DNA from 3 places in the Gordonia sp. ABKF26 genome. Region 1 is predicted to be linked to each of the others. Evidence: riboswitches for the same ligand, from Rfam matches in the RefSeq annotation. Region 1 holds a riboswitch; each other region holds the start of a gene.
What was found. A riboswitch is a leader RNA that binds a small molecule or an ion and turns the genes downstream of it on or off. The one in region 1 is predicted to bind cobalamin.

Region 1 (9,599 bases):
CTCGATGTCGGCGGCAGGCGTCGTGGTGCCGGTGCTGATGTCGGCGGCGATCTGTGGGAAGCGCAGTGCGCCGCCGGGTTCGAGTGCGGCCGTGACCCCGTCGTGCACCGGGGTCGTGTCGATCTCGTCGGCGTCGGGCAGCGTGAGGACGGCTACGTCGGCCGGATGCAGCGCGACCCACCCGTCGGAGTTGCCGATCCGGCCGTGCCCCGACCAGATCACCTCGCCGGCGCTGAGCAGTTCGTCGAGCATCGGCGGCGCGTAGTCGGAGACCCGCGCGGGCAGGACCAGTGACTCCCATGCCGACGCCGGGAGCGGGAATCCGGCGAGCTGGTCGATGACGGTCGCGACCCCGTCCACGCCGCGCAATCGGGTCCCGGGCGAGGCGTGCTGCCAGTCGAGGAGGAAACGGGTGAGGACGTCGGTGCCGACCGGAGCGACCTCGGCGCGGCTCGCCGCGAGGGAGCCGCGTCGGATCTGCCCCAGCACGTCGGTGTGGCACCACTGGCCCTCCCGCGGAGTGGTGTCGCCACCCTCCGGCAGGAAATCGCCCTCGACGATGCGTCGTTCCGAGGCCAGGCGGTTCAGGGTGTCGCGCACGACCCCGGTCGCGATGCCCAGCGCCGCGGAGGCCTCGGGCACGGTGAACGGCCCGTGGGTACGGGCATACCGGCCGATCAGGTCCCCGACCGGATCGGGGACCGGTTCGAGAAAGGCCGCCGGGATACCCAGCGGTGCAGGGACTCCCAGCGCATCCCGCAACCGCGCGGTGTCGTCGATTGCGGCCCACAGCGCGCGCGAGTTGTGGTTCACCGAGATGATCTGGCCGCTGCGGTGCAGCTCGGCGAGGACATCGGTCGCCGGCTCGTCGCCGCGGTACCGGGCCTCGACCTCCTGGGTGGTGAGGGGTCCCAGCCACCGCAGCAGGTCGACGACATCCTCGGCGTCGCGGGCCTGGCGTTCGGGAGACAGGCGTTGGAGACGGGCGATCACGTCGGCGATGACGGCCGGATCGAGGAGTTCGCGGAGGTCGACGCGACCGAGGAGTTGTGCCAGCAGGCTGGTGTCGAGCGAGAGCGCGGCCGCCCGGCGCTCGGCGAGCGGGGCGTCGTCGGCGTACATGAACGCCCCGACGTAGCCGAACAACAACGATGCGGCGAACGGTGACGGGCTCTGTGTCTCGGTCTCCACGACCCGGATGCGGCGTGTGCGGATGCGGGTCAGCAGATCGAGGAGGGCGGGGAGGTCGTAGACGTCCTGCAGGCACTCGCGGACGGCCTCGAGCACGATCGGGAAGTCGGGGAACTTGGAGGCGACGGACAGCAGTTGGGCGCTGCGCTGGCGCTGCTGCCACAGCGGGGCACGCCGTCCGGGGTCGCGTCGCGGCAACAACAGTGCGCGAGCGGCGCATTCGCGGAACCGGGAGGCGAACATCGACGAGTCCGCGAGACCGTCGGTCACGAGCTGCTCGACCTCGTCCGGGTCGAGGAGGAACACGTCGGCGCCGGGCGGGGCGTCGTCGGTGTCGGGCATGCGCAGGATGATCCCGTCGTCGGAGGCCGTGGTGGCACCCTCGATGCCCAGGGTCTCCAGCAGGCGCTGCGAGATCGCGCTCGCCCAGGGTGCGTGGACACGTAAACCGTAGGGGGAGTGCAGGATCACCCGCCAGTCGCCGAGCTCGTCACGGAACCGCTCGACCACCAGGGTGCGGTCGGTGGGGAGGTGCCCGGTCGACTCCCGCTGCTCGGCGATGAGTGTCTCGAGGTTGGTGCGGGCGTTGTCGGTGAGGCCGAGGCGTTCGGCATGGTCGTCGAGCTTGCCGGGGTCGGCGATCGCACCGGTGAACGCACCGATCGCAGCGCCGAGTTCGGCGGGGCGTCCGATCGCGTCGCCGATCCAGAACGGCAACCGGCCCGGCTGACCGAACGCGGGGGAGACCAGGACGCGGTCGTGGGTGATGTCCTCGATCCGCCAGCTGGTCGCGCCGAGTGCGAAGACGTCGCCGACACGCGACTCGTAGACCATCTCCTCGTCGAGTTCGCCGACGCGCGTTGCCTTCTCGCCGACCATGAACACACCGAAGAGGCCGCGGTCGGGGATGGAACCGCCCGAGGTGACCGCGAGCCGCTGCGCTCCGCGCCGGCCGGTGATCACCCCGGCGTCGCGGTCCCAGTTCACCCGCGGGCGCAGTTCGGCGAACTCGTCCGACGGGAAACGACCCGCGATCAGGTCGAGGGTCGCGTCGAAGACGCCCCGGCCCAGTTCGCGATAGGGCGCCGCACGCCGGATCACCTCGTACCAGTGGTCGACCTCGAGGTCGTCGACCGCGGCGGCCGCGATGGTCTGCTGGGCGAGGATGTCGAGGGGATTCTGCGGGACCTTGATCTCCTCGATCGCCCCGTCGAGCATGCGGCTCACCGTCACGGTGCAGTGCAGGAGATCGGTGCGGTGCTTCGGGTACAGGATGCCCTGGCTGATCTCGCCGACCTGGTGGCCGGCGCGGCCGATGCGCTGCAGCCCGCTGGCCACCGACGGCGGGGACTCCACCTGGATCACGAGGTCGACCGCGCCCATGTCGATGCCGAGTTCGAGGGAGCTGGTCGCGACGACGCAGGACAGGCGCCCGGCCTTCAGGTCGTCCTCGATCTGGGCGCGCTGCTCCTTGCTGACCGAGCCGTGATGCGCGCGGGCCAGGACGGGTTCGGCGCCGGAGCTCGCGCCGCTGCCCATGACGAACGCGGGGGCGCCGCCGGCGACCGACGGATTGCCGGTCGGTTCGGCCGGCTGCCCGTGGCGTTCGGCGTGGATCTCGTTGAGCCGGGCGGTGAGTTTCTCGGCGAGGCGCCGGGAGTTGGCGAACACGATCGTCGCCCGGTTGGCCTCGATCTGGTCGACGATCGAGGCCTCGACGTACGGCCACAGCGACCCGGCGGTCGGGGAGAACGCGTCGTCGAGTGCGGCGGGGTCGGCATCGGACACCGGGGGTGGGATGTTGGCCATGTCCTCGACCGGGACATCGACGCGGAGGTCGAACGTCTTGTCGGCCTTGGGCTTGACCACCTGACACGGCGCGGCGCCGGACAGGAACCCCGCCACCACCTCCGGCGGCCGGACGGTCGCCGACAACCCGATCCGCTGCGCGGGCTTCTCGAGCAGCTCGTCGAGTCGTTCGAGGGTCAGCGCGAGGTGCGTACCGCGCTTGGTGGCGGCGACCGCGTGCACCTCGTCGACGATGACGGCCTGGACGCCGGTGAGGCTCTCTCGCGCTGCCGACGTGAGCATCAGATACAGCGACTCCGGCGTCGTGATCAGGATGTCGGGCGGTGTCTTGACCAGTGCGCGGCGGTCCGCGGCGGAGGTGTCACCGGACCGGACGCCGACGGTGATGTTCGGTTCGGGAAGGTTGAGCTCCTGAGCCGCCCGCGTGATGCCGGTCAGCGGGGCCCGCAGGTTGCGTTCGACGTCGACGGCCAATGCCTTGAGCGGCGAGATGTAGAGGACCTTGGTGCCGGCGGGCCGCGAGTCCGGGTCGGCGGCGAGGCGGTCGAGGGCCCACAGGAACGCGGCGAGGGTCTTGCCCGATCCGGTGGGGGCGATGACCAAGGTGTGCGAGCCGTCGGCGATCGACGTCCACGCACCCTTCTGCGCGGCGGTGGGAGCGGTGAAGGCGCCGGAGAACCACCGTCGGGTGGGGGCGGTGAAGCGGTCGAGCACCGAAGCGCGGGGCATCTCTCCACTATGTCTCACGCGTACGACAGAACGCGGTATAGAGTCATCCCACGCCTGTGCGGGGAATCCGGTGAGAGTCCGGAACGGTCGCGCCACTGTGAACGCTGCCCATATCGACACCGTAAATATGTCGACGCGGTCGACGTGTCGACATATCGACGCGGTCGACGGTGACGGGGTGACGTGAGTCAGGATGCCGTGCCGGCGCGTAGCAGTCCTCCGGACTCCTACACCACGACATCTCCGACGCGAGATCGGCGAAAGGACCCCACCATGACAGCTCCCCGCACTGCTGCAGCCGTACAGGCCGCCCCGGCCCGTGCCCTGCCCGTACCGAACCTGTCGGTCGCGAGTGCAGCCCTCTGGCTCAGCCTGACCGTGCTCCTGGCGGGTCTCGCCTACTACTTCCTCGGGTACGACCAGGGCGTCGTGTCCGTCTTCGGCTCCGACACCCACGTCCACGAGTTCGTGCACGACGCACGCCACTTCCTCGGCTTCCCCTGCCACTGAGCCGGCCTGACCGGCCGTATCCCACAGGAAGCCAAGTACATATGGAGAAGAAATTCATCGGCGCCGGCCTGCTCGCAGGTCTGATCGCCGGAATCGTCTCGTTCGTGTTCGCCCGGTTCTACCTCGAACCGGTCGTCGCCAAGGCCATCGACTACGAAGGCGCCCGCTCGGAGGCCGAGGAGGCACTGGCCCACGCCGCCGAACCGGGTGGCCACACGCACGGTGAGGGCGGCGAGCTGTTCACGCGGGCCATGCAGGAGAACCTCGGCGCCGGTGTCGGCAACGTCGTGTTCGCGGTGTGCATGGGTGCGTTCTTCGCGGTGGCGTTCACGGTGCTCTGGAGTCATCTCGGCAGTCGCCATCCGGCGACCGACCCGCGCGCGGTCGCGGGTGTGCTCGGCGCGATCGGTTTCGTCGCCGTGTTCGCCGTTCCGTTCTTCGCCTACCCGGCGAATCCGCCCGCCGTCGGCGACGACGACACCATCGGCGAGAGGACCGGAGCCTTCCTCACCATCAGTGTGGCGTCGGTGATCCTGGCCATCGCGGCCGTGGTCCTGGCGTTGTGGCTGCGTCCGCGGATCGGCGGATTCGTCTCGGCCGTCGCCGCTGTCGCCGCCTATCTGGCCGGCGTAGCGATCGTGCTCGCGTTCCTGCCGTCCTTCGCCGAGGTCCCCGAGCCGGTTCGCAACGACGCCGGTCAGATCGTGTTCCCGGGCTTCCCCGGTGACGTGATCGGGGACTTCCGGGTCTACGCCATCGCCAACCAGGTGATCCTGTGGACGGTTCTCACCGTGGTGTTCGCCCTGCTGCTGGGGGCGATGGCGCGCTCGCGTACCGCCGACCGCGCCCCGGCGGTCGCCGCCCAGCACTGAGGCGGCGATCGTTTCGCGCATGCAGATCATCACCGCCGGTCGCACCGGCCCCAATCGGTCGGTGCGATTCGGCGGTGATCCGGTTCTGGACGAGCGGGGCCGTCGGGACGTGCTCCGCCTGGCCGCGGCGTCCACGCCCCCGGTCCACTGTTGCGGTCCGGAGATCGCGTCCCGGGAGACCGCCGAACTCCTGGGTGCCTCCGACGCCCTCGTCGACGACGCCCTGCGGACGCTGGACGTCGGAGCGTGGGCAGGCCGCACTCCGGAGGAGATCGATCCCGTCGAGCTCGGCGCGTGGTTCGCCGATCCCGGTGCCCGGCCACACGGGGGCGAGAGCCTCGTGGATTTCGTCGGCCGCGTCCATCTCTGGCGCGACGGCCGCTCCGGGCTCGCCGACCGTTGGGTGGTGGTGGCGATGCCGGTGGCCCAGGCCCTGCTGTGCCCGGGCGTGGAGCAGTTCTTCGCCCACGAGGTCCGCCCCGCGACCGCGTACACCTGCGCAGATACGCAATAGGAACAGATTCGCGACGGCGTACCTAGACATCGGCAGTGACTCCTGACACAGTTGGGGACGACGAAACTGAAACATGTTCGCCCCCGGGCGGACACCGGTCTGGGAGTGTGACGATGTTCGAGTGGTCCGATGAAGATCTGATGGTTCGGGACGCCTTGCGGGCGTTCATCGACAAGGAGATCCGGCCCCATCTCGACGAACTCGAGTCCGGCGTCCTGCCGCCGTACGACATCACCCGCAAGCTGTTGTCGAGCTTCGGTGTCGATGCCATGGCCAAGGATGCGCTCGAGAAAGAACTCGAGGCAGAAGCCAAGGGGGAGAAGAAGAAGTCCTCCGGCGACGGCGGCGGCATGGGTGGCTCGATGTTCATGATGGTCAACATCGAGCTCGCGGGTGTGTGTCTGGGCCTCGTCGCGTCGCTGGGTGTGAGCATGGGGTTGACCGCCTCGACCATCCGCGGCAAGGGCACGCTGGCGCAGAAGAAGCGGTGGCTGCCCGAGCTGGTGACCATGGAGAAGGTCGGCGCCTGGGCGATCACCGAACCCGACTCCGGGTCGGATGCGCTCGGCGGCATGAAGACCACGGTTCGTCGTGACGGTGACGACTACATCCTCAACGGGCAGAAGACCTTCATCACGAACGGCCCCTACGCCGACACCATCGTCGTGTTCGCCAAGCTCGACGACGGCAGCGGAACGCCGATGCGCGACCGCAAGGTGCTGTCGTTCGTGCTGGACAAGGGTATGCCGGGGCTCACCCAGGGTAAGCCGTTCAAGAAGATGGGCATGATGAGTTCGCCGACCGGTGAGCTCTTCTTCGACAGCGTCCGCGTCGGCAAGGACCGTCTCCTCGGTGAGACCGAGGACACCGGCGCCGATTCGCGTGGATCCGAGGGCGCCAAGGCCGGTTTCACCGCGGAGCGCGTCGGGATCGCCGCCCTGTCGCTGGGGATCATCAACGAGGCGCAACGCCTGTCGCTCGACTATGCGAAGAACCGGAAGCTGTGGGGCCAGGAGATCGCCCAGTTCCAGCTCATCCAGCTCAAGCTGGCCGAGATGGAGATCGCGCGGATCAACGTGCAGAACATGCTTTTCAGCGCCATCGAACGGGGTAAGGCCGGCAAGCCGCTCAGCCTGTCCGAGGCGTCGGCGATGAAGCTGTACTCGTCCAAGGCGGCGACCGACGTCGCCATGGAGGCGGTGCAGCTGTTCGGCGGCAACGGTTACATGGCCGAGTACCGCGTGGAACAGCTTGCGCGCGATGCCAAGTCGCTCATGATCTACGCGGGGAGCAACGAGATCCAGGTGACCCACGTCGCCAAGGGACTGCTGCGCGGCTGAGGTACGCGCTCCAGCTGTGGTCAGGCGGCGCGGTGGGGACGCCACGCCAGATACCACAGCTGGAGCCAGTCCAGTTGCGGTGGCGCGATCCGGGTCTCGGGGCGGTGCCGCGGGACCCGGACGCGCAGCGCACCGGGCGTGATCGTGCATCGCACCGGCGTCGTGAGCTGGAGCGATTCGCCGTCGACCCCGACGGGGATGACCTCGGCGTCGGCGTCGACGGTCACCTCGGTGGCGGTCCGCTGGACGAGCCCCTGATCGTGCGTACGCCGCAGGAGTCCGACGGCCTGCCGGGTGTCGGACACCGAGACGGTGACGACGCCCAGGCGCCCCTCGTCGATGCGGGTGCGACGACCGAGCCCGGCCACGTCGTTGGTGGCGTACGGGCCGTTGCTGACCAGGATCGCCTGGGGGTCGGCGATCGACTCGTTGCCGATGACAGCGCGCAGACCAGACGTCGAGCCTCTGCCCAGCAGGTCGGGGAGCATGCGTAACACCGTGCGCGTCTTGTCATCCCGGTATTGCGGGCTCTGGACGACTTCGGCGTAGATCCCGAACGACGCGTTGTTGACGAAGGGGCGGCCGTTGATGTGACCGAGGTCGACACGGAACTCGACGCCGTCCCGTAGAGCGTCGAGACACCGGGCGGGATTCTGACGGTCGAGTCCGAGATCGAGCGCGAAATGGTTTCGGGTGCCGGCGCTGACGACCAGGAAGGGGACGCCGGATTCGGCGGCCACGCCCGCGACGAGCGCCTGGGTGCCGTCACCGCCCGCGACCCCGAGCAGGTCGGCTCCGCGGGCCACGGCGTCTCGCGCCAGCTGCACCACGTCGATCTCCACCGGCCCGTCGAGCAACGCGACTTCGGCGCCCAGGGACTCGGCCTGACGCTGCAGGTCGAACCGGACGACCTTCCCGCCACCGGAACGTGGATTCATGATGATGAACGGACGGTGGACATCCGGGGCCGCGTGCTCGGGCATCAGCGAGTCGATGCGGGACGGTCGGAGCGCGCGGCGGCCGCACCCCACCGCTGCGGCTGCCAGCAGCGCGGCGACGATCACGACCCACAGCTGTCGCTCGCGGATGAGGAACACCACGAGCAGCGGGACGGGGGCGACGGCGAGAACGGCCGCGACCACCCGTAGGACGCCCCGGCTGATCAGGAACCAGTACAGCGCGACGACGATGACCACGACGCAGCCGACGCAGATGATCAGCAGACCGAGAAGGCCGAGGATTCCCGCGGCGGCCACCGGGAGCAGGATCGCGGCCACGGCCAGGGCCATGGCCGCGCGCGCCCACCACCTGCGAGTGGTGGGCGGCGCGACCTCGGCGGCGACCGACGCCTGGCTCATACGGTCTCGACGACCGGCGCCGCCTCGCCCGGCGGCGTCTCCTCATCCGGCGTCTCCTCATCCGGCGTCGCCACACCCTCGGCCCAGGTCTTCGCCGGCCTGATGACGAGTTCGAGGATCAGCAGGGCGAGGAGGCCGAAGACGGCGATGAGCAGCACCACCAGCCCGGTCGGATAACTCCAGAACACGAGGAGCAGCGCTGCGATACCGATGATCGCGCTGCGCAACGCGATCCGTGCACGGAACAGGCTCTCTTCGAACGCGTTCGGCGGTCGTGACCGCCGCATCCGTTGCACCGAGTCGAGGCCTTGGCCGAACCCGCGTCGCACCGCCGCGGCCGACGCCGACCCGCCCAGCAGGTAGGCACCGACGGCGACCACGAGGCCGAGGACCGCCACGGCACGCAGGGCCAGACGCAACGGGTCGAGCACGGTGTCGATGGCGGCGGATGCGGCGTCGGGGGAGAGGATGTCGGGAGGCATCGCATCGAGGTAGAGCGCTCGCCCGATCAGCAGGCCGATGGCCAGGACGAGCATCGCGAGGACCAGCGAGAGCCCCGCGAGTGACAGAGCCCGCATGCGCCGGCCGCGGGGTGCGACCGCGACCGCGGCGAACGCGAGCGCGATCGTCAGCCACGGCAGGACGTCGGCGGCGGTGTCGAGCGCCGAGACGGCGCGTTGGGCCCGAACGAGTTCGGGCGAGCGGAAGAGGACGAACTGCTTGTCGACAGCGGGTATCTTCTCGGCGAAAGTGAATCCGCGGTCGAGCAGGCGTGCCTTGACGTTGTCGATCACGGTGCCCAGCGAGATGCTCACCGTGCCGGAGTCGTCCACGGTCACCGACGACGGCCCGACATCGCCCGTCACCACCGCGACCAGGGCCGTGTGTGCGGCCCGATTCGCCTGCAACCACAGCGTTTCGAACTGATCGCTGGCGACGAATGACGACACGGTCTGCTGGACGAATCCGCGTGCCTGGCCGGCCAGCACCGGTGCGAGGCCCTCGACCGCACGATCGACGCGCGGTGCGTTCTCGGTGGCCGGAACCGCGTCGGTCAGGGTGGTCAGCGCGGCCGCGGTGAGCGCCTCGACGTCGATGCGACTGAAGATCTCGTCGGTGATCGTGTTCGAGATCTCCGCTTGGACAGCGGGGTCCGAGGCGAGCGGCGCGACGGTGCTGACGTAGCGATCGGTGTCGAGGATCTCGCCGCGGACGAACCGCGAGGTCACCGAGGTGATGGCGAGCACCGCGACGAGCACGCACAGGAGCGCGACCG
Region 2 (9,599 bases), 2.1 Mb from region 1:
ACCTGCGGCAACAAGCCATCGCGCTCGGGCTCGGGAACCGGTTCGAGGCGGTCGAGGAAGCATATGCCGACGCCGACCGCATGTTGGGCAGGCTGATCAAGGTCACCCCGTCGTCGAAGGTCGTGGGCGATCTCGCGCTGGCACTGGTGGGCAAGGGGATCACCGCCGAAGAGTTCGCCGCCGATCCGCGGTCCCACGACATCCCGGACTCGGTGATCGGCTTCCTGCGCGGCGAGCTCGGCGACCCGGCCGGCGGGTGGCCGGAACCGTTGCGAACGGTCGCGCTCGAAGGACGCGCCGACGCGGCGTCGACCGAGGGCCTGTCGGCCAAGGACTCGGTGGCACTCGACACGCCAGGACCGAAACGGCAGCACACCCTCAGCCGGCTCCTGTTCCCCGGCCCCACAAAGGAGTTCGACGACCATCAAGAAACCTACGGCGACACCTCACGACTGTCGGCGAACCAGTTCTTCTACGGCCTGCGGTACGGCGAGGAGCACCGCGTCGAGCTCGAACCGGGTGTGGAGTTGCTCATCGGACTCGAGGCGATCAGTGAACCCGACGACAAGGGCATGCGCACCGTCATGTGCATCCTCAACGGACAGCTGCGGCCGGTGCAGGTGCGCGATCGATCGGTCGACGCCGAGGTGGCCGTCGCCGAGAAGGTGGACCGGTCCAATCCCCGTCACGTCGGCGCACCGTTCGCCGGGGTCGTCTCGCTGAGTGTCGGTGTCGGCGACGAGGTCGCCGCCGGCGCGGCCATCGGCACCATCGAGGCCATGAAGATGGAGGCCACCATCACCGCACCCGTCGGCGGCAGGGTCGCGAGGCTGGCGATCGACGCGATCACGCAGGTCGCGCCTGGCGATCTGCTCGTCGAGATCGGTTGACGCACAACAACGCAGTCGGCATTGCAGACCGCGGCCGTCGCACTCACGGGAGAGTGCGACGGCCGGGGTCATTTGTGGCGCCGGTTGACTGCCTAGCCGGACAGCGGGATCGTCTCGCGCAGTCGTGTTGCCGCGGCCACCATGTTGGTGAGCGAGTCCACCACCTCCGGGGTCCCGCGGGTCTTGAGACCGCAGTCCGGGTTGACCCACAGGCGCCCGGCGCCGACGCTCGACAATGCCGAGGACAGGGCCGAGAAGATCTCGTCCTGGTCGGGCACGCGCGGTGAGTGGATGTCGTACACACCCGGGCCCACCGCGTTACGGAAGCCGGCCTCGTCGAGGTCGTCGAGCACCTCCATGTGCGACCGCGCCGCCTCGATCGAGGTGACGTCGGCGTCGAGGTCGGCGATCGCTCCGATGACCTCGCCGAATTCCGAATAGCAGAGGTGCGTGTGGATCTGCGTATCGTCGCGGACCCCGGAGGTCGCGATGCGGAACGCCCGAACGGCCCACGCCAGGTACGCGGGCTTGTCCGCGTCACGCAACGGCAGCAACTCGCGCAGAGCGGGTTCGTCGACCTGGATGATCCCGACCCCTGCCCTCTCGAGGTCGACGGTCTCGTCACGGATGGCGAGCGCGATCTGCTCGGCAGACGCCGACAGTGGCTGGTCGTTGCGAACGAAAGACCAGGCAAGAATCGTCACCGGGCCGGTCAGCATGCCCTTGACCGGCTTGCTGGTCAGCGTCTGTGCGTAGGTGATCCAGTCGACTGTCATCTGCTTCGGTCGGCTCACATCGCCGAACAGGATCGGTGGCCGCACGCACCGCGAGCCGTAGGACTGCACCCAACCGTTCGCCGTCGCGAAGTAGCCCTCGAATTGTTCGGCGAAGTACTGCACCATGTCGTTGCGCTCGGGTTCCCCGTGGACGAGAACGTCGAGGCCGATCGACTCCTGCAGGGCCACGACATCCGCGATCTCCGTCTTCATCCGGTTCTCATACTCGGCGCGATCGATCTCGCCCGAGCGGAGCGCGGCCCGCGCCAGTCGGATGGCCGAGGTCTGTGGGTAGGAACCGATCGTGGTGGTCGGGAGCGGGGGCAGTCCCAGATGTTCCTTCTGTGCGGCGAGCCGTTGCTCGGCCGGGCCGCGCGTCGCGTCGGCATCGGTGACGGCGTCCAGGCGTGCGCGGACGTCGGCGTTGTGCAGGCGAGTATCAGTGGCACGGCTGGCCAGTGCCGTCGAGCTCTCGGCGAAGGCGGCGGCCTGAGCAGCGCGCCCCTCGCTCAACGCCGACGACAACACCGCCACCTCGCGGAACTTCTCGGCAGCGAACGCGAGCCAACCGCGAAGGTTGGTGTCGAGCTCGTCCTCCGCGTCCACGGTGTAGGGGACATGCAGGGTCGAGCACGACGTCGACACGGCGACCGAGCGGGCGGAACCGAGCACGGTGGCCAGCGTCGCCGCGGCCTGGTCCAGGTCGGTGCGCCACACGTTGCGGCCGTCCACCACGCCGGCGATCAGCAGCTTGTCGGCCAGGCCCGGGGTGCCGGCCACCGTCTCGACCGAGCCGTCGACGAGGTCGACCGCGATGGCCTCGATCGGCGTCCGGGCCAAGTGTGCCAACCGATCACCGGCGTCACCGAAGTACGTCGCCACCGCGATGGCCGGACGGCGCTCGTGGGAGCCCAGGGCGTTGTACACCGATTCGGTCCGCGGACCCAGGTCCGCGGCGGCATCGGTCACCAGGACGGGTTCGTCCAGCTGAACCCACTCGACGCCGGCGTCAGCCAACCGCGTCAGGAGGTCTCGGTACAGGGGCACCAACTCGTCGAGGCGATCGAGCGGCGCACCCGCCCCGTCGACCGCCTTCGACAGCGCCAGGAACGTCACCGGGCCGACGATCACCGGGCGGGCCGGGAGACCCAGCTCCCCGGCTTCGGCGACCTCGGCCAGTACCTTCGCCGGATTCAACCGGAACGTGGTCGACGGGCCGATCTCGGGGACCAGGTAGTGGTAATTGGTGTCGAACCATTTGGTCATCTCGAGTGGGGTCACCTCGGCGGTTCCGCGGGCCGCCGCGAAGTAGCGATCGAGCGGATCGTCGATCTCGGCGAACCTCGGCGGCAGTGCGTCGAGGAGGACCGTGGTGTCGAGCACCTGGTCGTAGTACGAGAACGTGTTGACCGGGACGGAGTCGTGGCCGGCCTCGGTGAGCTCGGCCCACTGCTCGCTGCGTAGGCGCTGCGCGACGGTGGCGAGCTCGGTCCGGTCGATGCGGCCGGACCAATAGCTTTCGACGGCCCTCTTCAGTTCGCGCCGGGGGCCGATGCGTGCGGTGCCGAGGACGGTGGTGGTGAACGGTGCCGCGGAGCTGCGGCGGACGGTGTCGGACATGGACGTCGACTTCTCCTACTGACGGTGGATGGTTCACCGCCCAGCAGGGGAGATCGATCGGACCCACGTCACGCCCGGCAGAGGGCGCGCGACGATCGCCGGTTCGACCTGCGCCCAATCCTCGAGGCGGCGAGCCACCGGACGCGGCGCGTCCGGTACACCTGGCAGGTCTTCGGGCTCACCGTCGCTCTCGATCGAGATCCCTCTGATCGAAGTTCCTACTGACCGTCGCTTCCCAAGCCGGAGCTCAGTGCTGATGACGGTGGTCGTTACGGCATACCGCTGCGGGGACAGCTCCGGATTCGAACCGGATTCCCTCTCGTCCGCCGGCGGGATGCCGGCGACTCGACGCCGCGGACGGAGAGCTGACACGACCTCCGACGCGGCGAACCACATGCGTCTTCGACCCTAGCCCAGCAAAGTCGACCCGCTGAACACCGGTAGTTCGACGTCGGGCGGTCAGCCGTCGATCTGATCGCGCCGAAACGACATCATCGCGCGGATCGCATCGTCGGAAGGAGGAGCCCCCGGCTGAAACCGAACGGTGCCCTTCTCCACGTCGAAACCGTCGAGGAACGGTCGCCCGGCGTCGACCGCCTCCGGGCTGAACGGGTACAGACCGATGTGCTTCTTGGTGCGCATCACCGAGAGGAGCGGGCTCCCGCGATATGTCAGGGCCGGCATGCCGTAGCCCTTGCCCTGAGCGGTGTCGGGGACCGCGGTGCGGGCGACGGCGTAGATGCGTCCGACCACCTCGCGGTCGGCGGGGTCGAGTCCGTCGAGATAGTCGTCGACAGTGCCCATCCGGTGCGGCCTCTCTCCGTGGCGCTGAGCACGCATTTGGCCTGGCCTGCTCGTTCGCGTAACATGGATCGTCGGTGCGCATCGCGTGCCGGGCATCAGCGTGTCAGCACGTGGGCCCGGTCGGCGCACACCGGGTGCAGGTCCTCGCGGACCGGTGCCCACACCCTAACGGACAAACACTGATTCAACCCGGCCGATGCGCCGCGGCATCACCCGGATGTCGTGGTCACGGCCAGGATCGCGGAGGACATGGCGAAGAAAGACGGGGCCATCGAGGTCGAGGGTCGAGTGATCGAACCCCTGCCCAATGCGATGTTTCGTATTGAGCTGGAGAACGGACACAAGGTTCTCGCCCACATCAGCGGCAAGATGCGACAGCACTACATCCGCATCCTGCCCGAGGATCGGGTCGTCGTGGAACTCTCGCCCTACGACCTGGCTCGTGGGCGAATCGTGTACCGCTACAAGTGAGACTTTCCCGGCGATGCCGGGGACAGACTTCCCGGACATCCGTTCGGGAGGAGACCGACACCCACGTGCACGGCCGCTTTCGGCGTGCGCGCGGGCGAGCCGAGCAGGAGAGATTGACGTGAAGGTTCAGCCGAGCGTCAAGCCGATCTGCGAGAAGTGCAAGGTGATCCGCCGCAACGGTCGGGTCATGGTGATCTGCGAGAACCTGCGTCACAAGCAGCGTCAGGGCTGATCACGCGCACCCTCCGGGTCGCTTGAGTCAGAACAACTGAAGATCGACAACTGAACACACAAGGACCTCCCAACACCAGCGGCGACAGACGCGTCACCGCCTACCTCCGGATCAGAGGCCGGAGCCCACGAGGCCGGACACACGGTTCGGCACCAGCTCGCGGGACGGACTGGGAGCAGACCTCTGAGAATCGAAAAGGAAATCCGCCACATGGCACGTGTTGCTGGTGTGGATCTCCCCCGCGAGAAGCGGCTGGAGATCGCACTGACCTACATCTATGGAGTTGGGCGTACCACCTCCAAGGAGATCCTCGAGGGAACGGGCCTGAGCCCCGACCTGCGAGCCAAGGATCTCACCGACGCAGACGTCTCGAAGCTGCGTGAGTACATCGAAGCCTCGGTGAAGGTCGAGGGTGACCTGCGTCGCGAGGTGCAGGCCGACATCCGTCGCAAGATCGAGATCGGCTGCTACCAGGGTCTGCGCCACCGTCGTGGCCTGCCTGTGCGCGGACAGCGCACCAAGACCAATGCCCGCACTCGCAAGGGCCCGAAGAAGACCATCGCCGGGAAGAAGAAGTAATGCCTCCGAAGTCACGTAGCGCAGGCCCCAAGAAGGGCACCCGCCGTCGCGATAAGAAGAACGTCCCGCACGGCCACGCGCACATCAAGTCGACGTTCAACAACACCATCGTGTCGATCAGCGACCCCAGCGGCAACATCATCAGCTGGGCATCGTCGGGCCACGTCGGTTTCAAGGGTTCGCGCAAGAGCACCCCGTTCGCGGCTCAGCTCGCGGCCGAGAATGCTGCGCGCAAGGCCCAGGAACACGGCGTCAAGAAGGTCGACGTCTTCGTCAAGGGACCGGGCTCGGGTCGCGAGACCGCCATCCGCTCCCTGCAGGCAGCCGGCCTCGAGGTCGGCACCATCTCCGATGTGACCCCGCAGCCGCACAACGGTTGCCGTCCGCCCAAGCGGCGCCGGGTCTAGCGGGAAAGGAAGAGATAAGACATGGCTCGTTATACCGGCCCCGCAACAAAGAAGTCCCGTCGTCTCCGCGTCGACCTCATCGGTGGAGACGCAGCGTTCGAGCGTCGCCCCTACCCGCCCGGCCAGCACGGCCGTTCGCGGATCAAGGAGAGCGAGTACCTGCTCCAGCTGCAGGAGAAGCAGAAGGCGCGCTTCACCTACGGCGTCATGGAGAAGCAGTTCCGCCGCTACTTCGAAGAGGCGAACCGTCGCACCGGCAAGACCGGTGACGAACTGCTGAAGCTGCTCGAGACCCGTCTCGACAACGTCGTGTACCGCTCGGGCATCGCCCGGACCCGTCGCCAGGCCCGCCAGCTGGTCAGCCACGGCCACTTCACCGTCAACGGTGTGAAGGTCGACGTGCCCAGCTACCGCGTCAGCCAGTACGACATCATCGACGTCCGCCCGAAGTCGCTGCAGACCGTCCCGTTCCAGATCGCCAAGGAGCTCGTCGGCGATCGTCCGGTCCCGGGTTGGCTCCAGGTCGTGCCGTCGACCCTGCGCATCCTCGTGCACAGCGTGCCCGAGCGTGCTCAGATCGACGTCCCGCTCACCGAGCAGCTCATCGTCGAGTTCTACTCGAAGTAAGACACACCGCCAGACAGCAGCAGCTGTTCGGTTCACCCTCGAGGCCGTCATATAGCGGTCGGCCAAAGGAGATATCCAAGAAATGCTCATCTCACAGCGACCCACCCTCACCGAGGAAGTCCTTGCCGAGGACCGTTCGAAGTTCGTCATCGAGCCGCTCGAGCCGGGCTTCGGTTACACCCTCGGCAACTCGCTGCGTCGTACCCTGCTCAGCTCGATCCCGGGTGCTGCCATCACCAGCATTCGTATCGACGGCGTGCTCCACGAGTTCACCACCGTGGCCGGGGTCAAGGAAGACGTCACCGACATCATCCTGAACCTCAAGGGCCTCGTGGTCAGCTCCGACGAGGACGAGCCGGTCACCATGTACGTGCGCAAGCAGGGTCCGGGCACCGTCACCGGCGCCGACATCGTGCCCCCGGCCGGTGTCACCGTGCACAACCCCGATCTGCACATCGCCACCCTGAACGACAAGGGCAAGCTCGAGATCGAGCTCGTCGTCGAGCGGGGCCGCGGCTATGTTCCGGCCGTGCAGAACAAGGCGTCGGGTGCCGAGATCGGCCGTATCCCGGTCGACTCGATCTACTCGCCGGTGCTCAAGGTGACCTACAAGGTCGAGGCAACCCGTGTCGAGCAGCGCACCGACTTCGATCGCCTGGTGCTCGATGTGGAGACCAAGAACTCGATCAGTGCGCGTGACGCGCTGGCATCGGCGGGCAAGACCCTGGTGGAGCTGTTCGGGCTGGCCCGGGAACTCAACGTCGAGGCCGAGGGCATCGAGATCGGGCCGTCGCCGGCCGAGGCCGACCACATCGCGTCGTTCAGCCTGCCGATCGAGGATCTCGAGCTGACCGTCCGGTCCTACAACTGCCTCAAGCGCGAGGGTGTGCACACCGTCGGCGAGCTGGTTGCCCGGACCGAGTCGGATCTGCTCGACATCCGCAACTTCGGTCAGAAGTCGATCGACGAGGTCAAGGTCAAGCTGCACGCGCTCGGTCTGTCGCTCAAGGACAGCCCGGCGAGCTTCGATCCGTCGCAGGTCGCAGGTTATGACCCGGCCACCGGCACGTGGTCGGAAGACGCGTCCTTCGACGCCGATTCCGGTGAGGATTTCGCGGAGACCGAGCAGCTGTAGTCGCTTTGACGCGGCGGTAGCTGTCACTGCCCAACCCTGACTTCCGCATCGAGTGATGCGGGGTCCTCCTAGGAGAAGACAATGCCCAAGCCCACCAAGGGTGCCCGCCTCGGCGGGTCGGCCAGCCACCAGAAGGCGATGCTGGCGAATCTCGCCACCTCGCTCTTCGAGCACGGCCGCATCACCACCACGGAAGCCAAGGCCAAGCGCCTGCGTCCGTACGCGGAGAAGATCATCACCCACGCCAAGGCCGGCAAGCTGGCCAACCGTCGTGAGGTGCTGAAGGACATCCGTGACAAGGACGTCGTGCACACACTGTTCGACGAGATCGGCCCGTTCTTCGCCGATCGTCCGGGTGGCTACACCCGCATCATCAAGACGCTGCCGCGCAAGGGTGACAACGCCCCCATGGCCGTGATCGAGCTGGTGCGCGAGACCACCGCGTCGAGCGAGGCCAGCCGCGCGACCCGCGTCGCCGCCTCCAAGAAGGCCGCCGAGGACAAGCTCGACGCCACCGAAGAGGTTGTCGCCGATACCGATTCGGCTGATGGCGCGGACAACGTGGTGGAGGCCGTCGAGGCCGACGCCACCGATGCCGAGGTCGCCAACGCCGAGGCCGTGGCCGAGGCCGTCGACGACGAGTCCACCGCGGCGACCGCTCCCGATGCCGAGGCAGCCGGAGCAGACGTCGACGGCGACAAGAAGTAGTCGACTGAGTCGAGAATCGCAGACCGAACCCGTCGGCCCGGATCCCGGTGCCGGCGGGTTCTGTCGTCTCCGCTTCGACATCTCCTACGACGGAACCGACTTCGCCGGATGGGCACGGCAGGTCGGTCAGCGCAGCGTCTGCGAGGAACTCGAGACCCGGTTGTCGACGGTGCTGCGGGTGCCGGTGCGCCTGACCGTGGCGGGCCGAACCGATGCCGGTGTCCATGCGACGGGGCAGGTCGCACACGCCGATGTCCCGCGGACGACGCTGGAGACCAGATCGATCGGCGGCGATCCGTCGACCCTCGTCGGACGTCTCGCGAAGATGTGTCCCGACGACGTGCGGGTGACGGCGGCACGGGTGGTGCCCGGCGAATTCGACGCGCGGTTCTCGGCCCTACGCCGTCACTACCGGTACCGCCTGACCGATGCCCGGTGGGGTGCCGAGCCGGTGGTTGCACGGACGACTGCCACGTGGCGTCGACCTCTCGACGTCGACGCGTTGAACGCTGCGTCGTCGGTGTTGCTGGGCCTCAACGATTTCGCGGCGTTCTGTCGTCGGCGCGAGGGTGCGACGACCATCCGGGATCTCCAGCGATTCGCCTGGACCAGGGATTCCGACGGTGTCCTGGTCGGCGAGGTGAGCGCGGATGCATTCTGCTGGTCGATGGTGCGTTCGCTGGTCGGTGCGGTGGCGAGTGTCGGCGACGGCAGGCGCGACATCGCCTGGTGCCGTGGGCTTCTCGGCGAGCGGGAACGCAGCAGCCAAGTGCCCGTGGCCGAGGCCCGCGGGCTGTGCCTGGTCGGTGTCGACTATCCCGCCGACGACGAACTCGCCGCGCGCAACACCGTGACCCGCGACGTACGCGGGCCCATCGGTTGTTGCGGCGGCTGACGCACGACGCCCCGGGAACCCGTCCTCCGGGAGATGACCGGCGACGATAGGTCGGCCGTGGCTCTCTGGTGGGCGGCTTGCCGGGGCGTGCTGGCGATGACGGGGGCTAGTTGCCGAGCTTGAGACCGTTCTTGTCCCGCACATTGCCGGTCAGCATCATGATGCCGTCGATCAGTGCCCACACGGCGACACCGAAGACGATGAAGATCCCGACGATGAAGATCGCGGTGATGTACCCGATGATGGTCAGACCGAGTTGGATGGCGCCGGTGGTGTTGTCGCCGATGTAGAAGCGGCCGACGCCCAGGCTGCCGAGGAAGATCTGCAACAGGCCCGCGACGAGCTTCGACTTGTCGGAGAGCGGTTCACCGGTGGCCGGGTCCCGGCCGTACGGCGCGGTGGGGTCGGGTGCGCCGCCGTAGCCGTACCCGGGTGCCGCCGGATACCCGCCTTGC
Region 3 (9,599 bases), 610 kb from region 1:
CGCTGCCGGGCATGCGGGAACGGACGTTGCGGATCTCCAGCGCTGCGAAGACCTTCAACTGCACCGGCTGGAAGGTCGGCTGGGTGAGTGGGCCGCCCGAACTGATCGCCGCGGCACGGACGGCGAAGCAGTACATGTCCTACGTGGGCTCCGGACCGTTCCAGCCCGCGGTCGCGCACGCCCTGGAACACGAGATGGGTTGGGTACGCGAGTCAGCTCTCGCACTACAGGCGAAACGCGACCTGATATCGACCGCCCTGACCGATGCGGGCTTCGCCGTACACCGAAGCGAAGCAACATATTTCGTCTGCGCCGACCCACGGCCGCTCGGCGTCGACGACGGCGTCGAGTTCTGCCGGTCGTTGCCGGAGCGCATCGGCGTCGCCGCGGTGCCGGTGAGCGTCTTCACCGACGACCGCGAACCCTGGCACCACCTGCTCCGGTTCGCCTTCGCCAAACGCGACGAGGTCATCGCCGAGGCCGCCGAACGACTTCGGCGGCTCTGATCTTTCGCTGATCGAGCCGGCACCGCCCCCGCTGGTTGAGCCGGCACCGAGCGAAGCGAGGCGCCGAGTCGAAACCACCAGGCAACCACTCCCACTCAGTGACCTCGACGGACGCGGCGGCCTCGCTCCGCTCGGTCGACGCTGCTCGGCCAGCAGAAAAAGCCCCACCCCCGCTGGTTGAGCCGGCACCGAGCGAAGCGAGGCGCCGAGTCGAAACCACCAGGCGACCGAAGCCACTCAGCGCAGCGCCGGAACCACTCGCTCCTCGAACAACTCGAGGTCCTCGCGGTCGACGGCGATGTTCGGGAAGTAACAGATCCCGTATGCCAGACCGGCATCGGCGAGGCCGCGGAGGTTCTCCGCGACCTGTTCCGGGGTTCCGACGCCGGGCATACCGCGGAACGCGCCCATGCTGCCGGCAGCCGCGTCGGGCCCGACCGTCTTGCTGAGCCGGGCTTCGAGGTCGGCGAGCTTGCGTTCCACCTCGGCTTCGGTCTCGCCGAGCATGATGTTGTAGTTGGCCGAGCGGGTGATCGCCTCGAAGTCGCGTCCGAGGTCGGCACAATGCTGTTGCAGCACTGCCGATTTGTGCACGAATCCGTCGGGTGTGCCGTCGAAGTTGGTGTAGTCCGCGTACTTCGCCGCGATCCGCAGCGTCTTCTTCTCCCCGCCGCCGGCGATCCACAGCGGCAGCCGTCCGGCCGTGGGCTGCGGGGCGCAGATGGCGTCGTCGACGGTGTAGTGCTTGCCGTCGAGCGTCGCGCGGCCCTGTTCCCAGGCCTGTTTCATGATCTGCACGCCCTCGTCGAGCCGCGCGAGGCGCTCGCCCGCCGACGGGAATCCGTATCCGTATGCGCGCCATTCGTGTTCGTACCAACCGCCGCCGATGCCCATCTGCACGCGGCCCCCGGAGATCAGGTCGGCGGTGGCGGCGACCTTGGCCAGGTACATCGGGTTGCGGTAACTCATCGCGGTGCACATCTGGCCGATCTCCACGCGACTGGTGGTGGCGGCCAGTGCGGCCACCAGGGTCCAGGCCTCGTGGGTGGCCTCGTCCGTCGGCAGCGGCACGGTGTGGAAGTGGTCGTAGACCCAGACCGAGTCCCATCCGCCCGACTCGGCGCGGTCGGCGACCGAGGACATCACCCCCCACTGGTCCGCGGGGTCCACACCCACGAGATCTAGACGCCAGCCCTGCGGAATGAAGAGTCCGAATCGCATGCCGTCCAACTTACGCGGCCGTCGATCATCGTCCGGACCTGATCGGCCATCCGCCGCACGGTCTGCGCATCGTGGGAGATCAGCAGCATCGAGGTTCCCGTCGCCCGGAGTTCCTCGAGGATCCTCAGGACCGCGTCCGCGGCCACCTCGTCCAGCGACGACGTGATCTCATCGCAGATCAGGACGTCCGGACCGCCGGCGAGTGCCCGTGCGATCGCCACGCGCTGGATCTGGCCGCCGGACAACTCGCCGGGGCGGCGATCGAGCATCTCCGGGCAGAGGTGGACCGCCGCCAGCAATGACGCGATCTCGCGGTCCGCGGCAACGCCGTCGAGTCCGCGCAACACCCGGAGTACCCGGCGCAGTTCCCGGCCGACCGTCCGCCGGGGGTCGAGGCTGCGTCGCGGATTCTGGTAGACCATGCTGATCGCGCGCCGCTGATCGATGCTGCGGTCACGGGCGGTCGACGCCAGGCGCGCGCCGTCGAGCAGCAGCTCACCGTCGGTCGGGGGATGCAGACCCGCCAGACACCGCGCGAGCGTCGACTTTCCGGCGCCCGAACGTCCGACGATCGCCAGACACTCACCCCGCCCGATCTCGAACGAGACGTCGTGCAGCACGGTGGCGCGGCCATGGCCTGCCGTGACGCCGCGCACGACGACGCGTGGGCCGGCGTCGTCGACGAATCGGGCCGCGGGCGCCACCGCCGCCGGAACATGCGATGCAGGTAACTCGTCGGCCTGGCACTCACCGGTGATCCGCCCGCCGTCGAGCATCACGACTCGATCGACGATACGCGAGATACGGTGCAGGTCATGGGTGATGACGATGACCGTGCGTCCACTGCGGAGACGGTCCAACACCCCGACCAGTTCGTCCGCCGTGGCCGCGTCCAGACCGCTCGTCGGCTCGTCGAGGACGAGCACGCCCGGGGAGCCGAGGAGGGCGATCGCGAGGAGAACCCGTTGTTGCTGGCCGCCGGACAGCTGCGCCGGATACCTGCGGAGGAACTCGCGGTCCGTCGGCAATCCGAGTTCGGCGAGCAGGATCTCGATGTCCCGGGCACGACGCGACCGGTGGGCGCGTCGGACTTCTCGGAGGGCCGAACCGATCCGCATGGACGGGTTGAGCGAGGTACCGGGGTCCTGCGGTACGTATCCGAGCCGTCTACCGCCGTCGGCGGGAGCCTGCACACGCACGGTCCCGGCGGTGACGAATCCGGGTGGCAGCGCGTCGACGAGAGCGAGTGCCGTCGTGGTCTTTCCGGCACCGGAGGGTCCGACGACGGCCAGGGTCTCGCCACGGCGGACCTCGAGAGCGTCGATCGCGACGAGCGGGGTGCCATCAGGTGCCGCCACCGTGAGCCCCGACACCGATATCGGGTTCCCGGCCGTGGCATCCGGACGGCCCAGCGGCCGCCGGACACGTTGTCGCGGACCACGAGGTGAGGGCTCGGGGGGTTCGGACAACCGGTCGACGAGCAGGTTCACCGCCACGACCAGCGCTGCGATGCATACGGCAGGCACGACGACCGGCCAGGGGGTCAACGCCATCCCGCCCTTGTTCTCGGTGACCATCAACGCCCAGTCCGGCTGTGGCTGAGTCACTCCGAGACCGAGGAAGCTGCCCGCGGTGACGAGCGCGATGGTTCCGGAGACCCGTATCCCGGCGTCGGCCAGCAACACCGGCCGCAGGTTCGGCAGTACCTGGGCCACCGCGATCCATCGCAGTGTCTCGCCGCGGGCGATCGCGGCTTCGACGAAACCCGCGTCCATGAGTTCGATCGTCGCCGTCCGCACGATCTTCGCCACCCATGGCACCGTCGCGACTCCGACGGTGAGGCACACCGCGACCGGGCCCTTCCCCATCGTCGTCGCGATGACCACGAGCAGGAGAAACCATGGCAGGACGGTGATCGCGTCGACCGGGCGCATCACCCAGCCGTCGAGCCGGCGTGACATTCCCGCGGTGACTCCGAGGAGAACGCCGACCACGTACGACACCGACAACGCCACCGCGGTCATCAACACCAGCCGGTGACCACCGTGCAGGACTCGCGACAGGACGTCGCGTCCGACGAAATCGGTTCCGAGCCAATGGTTCGACGACGGTGTCTCGAACGGCACCGAGGCGATCGCGGTCGGCGAGAACGGTGCGACGAACGGCCCGAGGACGATGACGATCACGAGGACGACCAACACCGCAGCGGGGCCGACGAGCCGTCGAGAGCGCGTACTCATGACCGCCCACGTCCGATGACACCACGCGCGGCCGGTGACGAGCCGAGTGCCACGATGTCGGCAAGCAGGTACACGACTAGTCCGTACGCGGCCAACAGCACCGCCACCGACTGCACGAAGATCAGATCGCGTCCGGAGATGGCCCGCAGGAGTTCGTGCGCCACACCCGGATACGCGAACACGACTTCGATGACCGCGATACCGCCGACGAGCCCGACGACGGCTCCCGCCAGCGGTTGCACCGACGCGGAGATCGCGTTGGGCGCCGCATGACGCACGACGAGCCGGAATTCGCCGACCCCGTTCGCCCGCGCCGCCGAGATGTACGGCGCGCGCATCGCTTCCGCCATCTGGGCGCGGACGAGTCGCACCGGATGCGGTGCCAGCCCGATGAGCAGGCACAGCACCGGTAGCACCAGCACCTCCGGACGGTCGAGCGCCGATGTGCCCGTCGGTACGAGCGACACCGCGGGCAGCACCCCCATCCCGATCGCCACCCAGGCAATCAGTACGACACCGACCACGAACGCGGGGACGGATTCCGCCGCGAGCGCCGCAGTACTGAGCAACCGGTCCCAGCGCGAACCCGGCCGTGCGCCGGCGGCGACGCCGATCGCCAGCGCCGCCGGGACCAGGACGACGACGGTGACGATCGCGAGGATCACCGAGTTCGCGAGTCGCCCGTCGAGGATCTCGGCGACCGGACGGCCCGAGAGTTGCGACACGCCGAGGTCCCCGGTGAGGAAACCGCCTGCCCAGTCGAGGAACCGTACGACTGCCGGACGATCGAGTCCCAGTTCCGCGCGCAGAGCGGCCACCTGAGCCGGATCCGGTTGGCCCGCGGCTCCTCTCGACAACCGGGTCGTGGCGGCATCACCCGGGAGCAGTTCGAAGAGCACGAAGATCGACACCGCAACGACAGCGAGCACGGCCAACGCCCCGGCCAACCGGCCCGCGACATACCGCAACACGACGAGTCCCCTAGCGCTGCTGGAGCCAGGTGCCCGTGAAGGAGGCCCACTGCCCGGTGCCGGGCACCCCGTCGGTGATGCCCTGCACGGTGTTGCGGACGCCCGTCGGCTGCAGGGCGAAACTGTGGATGAGGTAACCGCTGTCGTTCCAGAGTTCGTCCTGCAGTTCCCGGTACAACTCACCACGGCGAGCCGGCTCCATCTCGGCGCGAGCCTGGGCGAAGGTGGCATCCCACGCGGGACGACGCCAGGCGGTCGCGTTGGCCGGGGCGTCCGAGGTGAGGGTCTGCCCGTAGAAGTAGTCCAGACTGTAGTTCCACCAACCGGACTGGGTGAGGGGCTTTGACCCGACGAACTGGGAGAAGTAGGTGTCGCCCGGCTCGACAGCGAGGTTGACGGTGATCCCGGCGGCCTTGGCCTGCTCGGCGAAGAGGGTCGCCGAGGCCAACTGGCCGGGACTGACGTCCGCGGTGTGCAGGGTGACGACGAGGTTCTCCTTGCCCGCCTCTCGGAGCAGGCGGCGAGCTCGTTCCGGGTCGTACGCGCGTTGCGGCATGTCGGCGTAGAACGGTGCGCCCTTGCCGTACAGGTCGTTGCCGACCTCGGCGAACCCGTAATACACCTTGTCGACCATCGCCTGCCGGTCCACCGACAGCTTGAGGGCCTCGCGTACTCGCGGATCGTCGAACGGCGCGAGGTCGGTACGCATCGTGAACGAGCTCATCGTGCCCACCGGCGGCGTCACGAGGTAGACGTCGGACTGCGATCGCAGGATGTTGCCCTGCGCCGGCGAGAGTTCGTAGACGACGTCGGCCTCCTGCGAGCCGAACGCGTTGAATCTGGCGTCGGCTTCGGCGACCTGAAGGATCTCCAGCCCGTCGAGGTGCGGCCGCTGATCCCAGTGGCTCTCGTTGCGGGTCAACACCGACCGGTCGCCCGGCGACCACGACTCCAGAACGAACGGGCCGGTCCCCACGGGAAGCGACGACGGCGTGAATTCCGTCGTACCGTCCTTGATCACGTAGACGTACCAACCGGCGAGCACCGAACCGAAGTCGGCGACGGGTTCTCTCATCGACACCACGACGGCGTGATCGCCGTCGGGCCTGGTGCGGGACAGGTCGATGATGTCGAGGTCACCGGCCGACGGTTTCTCCTCGTCGAGCATGCGCTCGAGACTCCACATGACATCGCGAGACGTGAACGGCGAACCGTCACTGAACTCGACGCCCCGGCGCAGCGCCATCCGCCACTGCGAGCCGTCGGCGTTGGGTTCCAGCGACTCGGCGAGCCGATAGTCGAGGGTGAGGTCGTTGTTGTAGTCGACGAGGTGATCCCACACCGCCTTGGACAGTGCGCCACCCGCCGAGTGGCCGACGACGTGCGGGTCGAGGACATCGGCGGTCGCCGAGGTGCCCGCGAAGACGACGCGCAATGTGCCGCCGGGGACCGGGGTACCGCCGCTCGGAGCGCCTGCCGGGCTCGGCCGGTCGGCACAACCGGCGAGCAGGCCCACCGCGCCGAGACCGGCGAGGCCGGCGATCCCACCGGCTCCGCGTAGCAGCCGGCGTCGGGTCAATTCGGGAGCTGCGTGCGCAGCTGTCGATCTTGAATTTTTCATGTCCATCCTCGTGGGTCGCGAAGACGCAAGCGATCTGGCTTCCCGATCGAGGTCGGGTCACAGTTGCGGGACAGCCCCGGATTCGCACCGGGTTCCCTTGCGTCCCGGTCATCGTACGGAGTGGACAATCACGACATCGCATGCGGCGTGCGGTGGATGATCCCCGGAACTTACAAGCAGTCCGGACTGTTTGTGCTATCGTCGTCGATGTGACCGAGCCCACCCGAGCCCCGCGCCGACGCACGCAGGCCGAACGCACCGCGACCACGCGTGCGCTCATCCTCGACGCGACCGTCGACGCCCTGGTCGACGTCGGCTACGCCGCCACCACGACGCAGGAGGTCAACCGCCGAGCGGGTATCTCCCGCGGCGCTCTCCTGCATCACTTCCCCACCCGGGAATCACTGGTGGTCGCCGCGGTCGGACACCTGGTCGAGCGTCGGCTGGCAGAGATCCTGTCGCGGCCCCGGACGGGTGACGAGGGACTCGAGATACTCATCGAGGCATTCAGCGGCCCGCTGTTCGACGCCGCTCTCGAGCTGTGGGTCGCCGCCCGCTGCGACGTCGGATTGCGAACCGCGATCATCCCGCTCGAACAGCAGGTGTCCGACGCACTCGCCGTCGGTTGTGCCGAGTTGTTCGGCGACCGGTACACCGCCGCGGAACTCGAACTCTCCATCGAACTCGCACGCGGATTGGCGGTGTCGCGCATCCTGCGCTCACCCGACGCCGACCGCGCGCTGCTCGACCACCTCCTGCCCGTATGGAAGGAACTCCTGACCCATGACTGAACCCAGTCCGACTCTCCCGCAGCAGAACACGCTGCCCCGGCGCGTGGACGTCCTCGTCGTCGGCGTCGGATTCGGCGGTCTCGCCGCCCTGCATCGTCTTCGCACGGATCATCCGCAGTTGCAGACGCTGGCCATCGAACGTGGCGACGGCGCGGGTGGGGTCTGGCGCGAGAACGACTACCCGGGCGCGGCCTGCGACGTCCCGACGTCGCTGTACTCCCTGTCCTTCGCCCCCAACCCGGACTGGTCCAACACCTACGGTCGCCGCCACGAGATCCACCAGTATCTACGTTCGGTCGCAGCCGATTTCGCCGACCAGATCCGTTACAACTGTGCACTCACATCGGCTCACTGGGACGGCGCGGCGCAGGAATGGATCGTGGTCACGACGGATGGCGAGATCCGCTGCCGCTACCTGGTCGCGGCACCGGGAGCGCTGTCCGAGCCGGGTCTGCCACCGGTCGCCGGAGCCGATGAGTTCACCGGCACCGTGTTCCACTCCGCTCAGTGGGACCACTCCCACGACCTCCGCGGACGTCGCGTCGCGATCGTCGGCACCGGCGCGTCGGCGATCCAGATCGTGCCCGAGATCGTCGACGAGGTCGGACATCTCACGGTCTTCCAGCGCACTCCCGCTTGGGTCGTGCCGCGTCTGGACCGCACCATCGGTTCCCTCGAACGCGCACTCTATCGCCGCGTCCCCGGTGTCCACCGGCTCGTCCGGCGGATGGTGTGGACCTATCGCGAGGCCTACGTCCTGATGATGGCCCGCAACCCCAAACTGCTCCCGATCGCCAAGACCATCGCGCTGGCGCAGCTGCGGATCCAGGTCCGTGACGGCGACCTGCGCCGTCGGCTCACCCCCGACTACACCATCGGTTGCAAGCGGATGCTGTTGACCAACAAATGGTTCCCCGCGTTGCAGCGCGACAATGCAACGGTGACCGGCGCGATCACCCGCCTCACCGCACGCGGCGCCGTCGACGACCAGGGCCGCGAACACGAGGTCGACACGGTCGTCTTCGCCACCGGGTTCACCCCCACCGAACCGCCGATCGCGTCGGCGATCACCGGACGCGACGGGCGCACCCTGGCCCAGGCGTGGGCGGGATCGCCGCGCGCCTACCGCGGCGTCGAGATCCACGGCTTCCCCAACCTGTTCTTCCTGTACGGCCCCAACACCAATCTGGGTCACAGCTCGATCGTGCTCATGCTGGAACCGCAGGCGTACTACATGAGCAAGGCACTCTCCGAGCTGTCCCGCAGCGGCCGGTCGACCTTCGAGGTCACCGACACCGCCCAGGACCGGTACAACGCCGACCTCGATCCCGAACTCGAACGCACCGTATGGAATTCGGGCGGATGCTCGAGCTGGTATCTCGACTCCACCGGACGAAACTCGGTGATGTGGCCGAAGTTCACGAGCGACTTCCGCCGGATGATGTCGTCGTTCGACCCGGCCGATCACCGATTCGACGCCGCGATCCCACTCGCGGCCGCCACCGATGCAACCGAACCCGACACCGAGAGGACCGTCGCACCGTGAGTTCGACCCCAGACCATTACGACGCCATCGTCATCGGCTCCGGTTTCGGCGGTTCGGTTGCGGCCCTGCGTCTCACCGAAAAGGGCTACCGGGTCGCGGTTGTCGAGTCCGGACGGCGTTTCTCCGACGGCGACCTGCCCAAGACGAGCTGGCGCCTCAAGGACTACGTCTGGGCGCCCGCGCTGGGACTGTTCGGCGTACAGCGCATGCACCTGCTGCGCGACGTGCTCGTGATGGCCGGTGCCGGCGTCGGCGGCGGATCGCTGAACTACGCGAACACCCTGTACCGGCCGCTGCCCGCCTTCTTCGACGACCCGCACTGGGGGTCGATCACCGACTGGGCGTCCGAGCTCGACCCGTACTACGACCAGGCGTCGCGAATGCTCGGTGTGACGACGTACCCGAAGGTGACGCCGGCCGACCGCGTGATCCGCAAGGTCGCCGAGGAGATGGGGGTCGGCGACACCTTCGTCCACACCCCCGTCGGCGTGTTCTTCGGGGAGGCCGGCAAGACCGTCGAGGACCCCTTCTTCGGCGGCGCCGGTCCGGCACGCACCGGTTGCACCGACTGCGGCGCGTGTATGACGGGATGCCCGGTGGGGGCGAAGAACACGCTCGTCAAGAACTATCTGTACCTGGCCGAGCAGGCCGGCGCGGACATCATCCCGATGACGACCGTCGACACCGTCCGTCCCCGTTCGGG

Region 2: linked by a shared signal. The riboswitch ahead of metE (5-methyltetrahydropteroyltriglutamate--homocysteine S-methyltransferase) and the one ahead of AB4Z55_RS18865 (CbtB-domain containing protein) in region 1 are both predicted to bind cobalamin.
Region 3: linked by a shared signal. The riboswitch ahead of AB4Z55_RS21715 (ABC transporter substrate-binding protein) and the one ahead of AB4Z55_RS18865 (CbtB-domain containing protein) in region 1 are both predicted to bind cobalamin.

Annotation. Positions count from the first base shown of each region.
Region 1 covers NZ_JBGCVZ010000003.1:4,073,760-4,083,358, reverse strand. Annotated here, with positions in the region: gene AB4Z55_RS18870 (ATP-dependent helicase) at 1-3,729, opposite strand, end outside; cobalamin riboswitch at 3,791-3,927, shown strand; gene AB4Z55_RS18865 (CbtB-domain containing protein) at 4,003-4,239, shown strand; gene AB4Z55_RS18860 (CbtA family protein) at 4,281-5,111, shown strand; gene AB4Z55_RS18855 (histidine phosphatase family protein) at 5,131-5,625, shown strand; gene AB4Z55_RS18850 (acyl-CoA dehydrogenase family protein) at 5,739-6,965, shown strand; gene AB4Z55_RS18845 (diacylglycerol kinase family protein) at 6,986-8,323, opposite strand; gene AB4Z55_RS18840 (hypothetical protein) at 8,320-9,599, opposite strand, start outside.
Region 2 covers NZ_JBGCVZ010000003.1:2,016,473-2,026,071, forward strand. Annotated here, with positions in the region: gene AB4Z55_RS09355 (pyruvate carboxylase) at 1-890, shown strand, start outside; gene metE (5-methyltetrahydropteroyltriglutamate--homocysteine S-methyltransferase) at 983-3,286, opposite strand; cobalamin riboswitch at 3,432-3,657, opposite strand; gene AB4Z55_RS09365 (iron chaperone) at 3,746-4,090, opposite strand; gene infA (translation initiation factor IF-1) at 4,340-4,561, shown strand; gene rpmJ (50S ribosomal protein L36) at 4,680-4,793, shown strand; gene rpsM (30S ribosomal protein S13) at 5,004-5,372, shown strand; gene rpsK (30S ribosomal protein S11) at 5,372-5,779, shown strand; gene rpsD (30S ribosomal protein S4) at 5,801-6,406, shown strand; gene AB4Z55_RS09395 (DNA-directed RNA polymerase subunit alpha) at 6,489-7,541, shown strand; gene rplQ (50S ribosomal protein L17) at 7,623-8,249, shown strand; gene truA (tRNA pseudouridine(38-40) synthase TruA) at 8,206-9,144, shown strand; gene AB4Z55_RS09410 (NINE protein) at 9,251-9,599, opposite strand, start outside.
Region 3 covers NZ_JBGCVZ010000003.1:4,687,165-4,696,763, forward strand. Annotated here, with positions in the region: gene AB4Z55_RS21695 (pyridoxal phosphate-dependent aminotransferase) at 1-506, shown strand, start outside; gene AB4Z55_RS21700 (LLM class F420-dependent oxidoreductase) at 744-1,727, opposite strand; gene AB4Z55_RS21705 (ATP-binding cassette domain-containing protein) at 1,688-3,967, opposite strand; gene AB4Z55_RS21710 (ABC transporter permease) at 3,964-4,938, opposite strand; gene AB4Z55_RS21715 (ABC transporter substrate-binding protein) at 4,949-6,559, opposite strand; cobalamin riboswitch at 6,570-6,706, opposite strand; gene AB4Z55_RS21720 (TetR/AcrR family transcriptional regulator) at 6,769-7,350, shown strand; gene AB4Z55_RS21725 (flavin-containing monooxygenase) at 7,343-8,896, shown strand; gene AB4Z55_RS21730 (GMC family oxidoreductase) at 8,893-9,599, shown strand, end outside.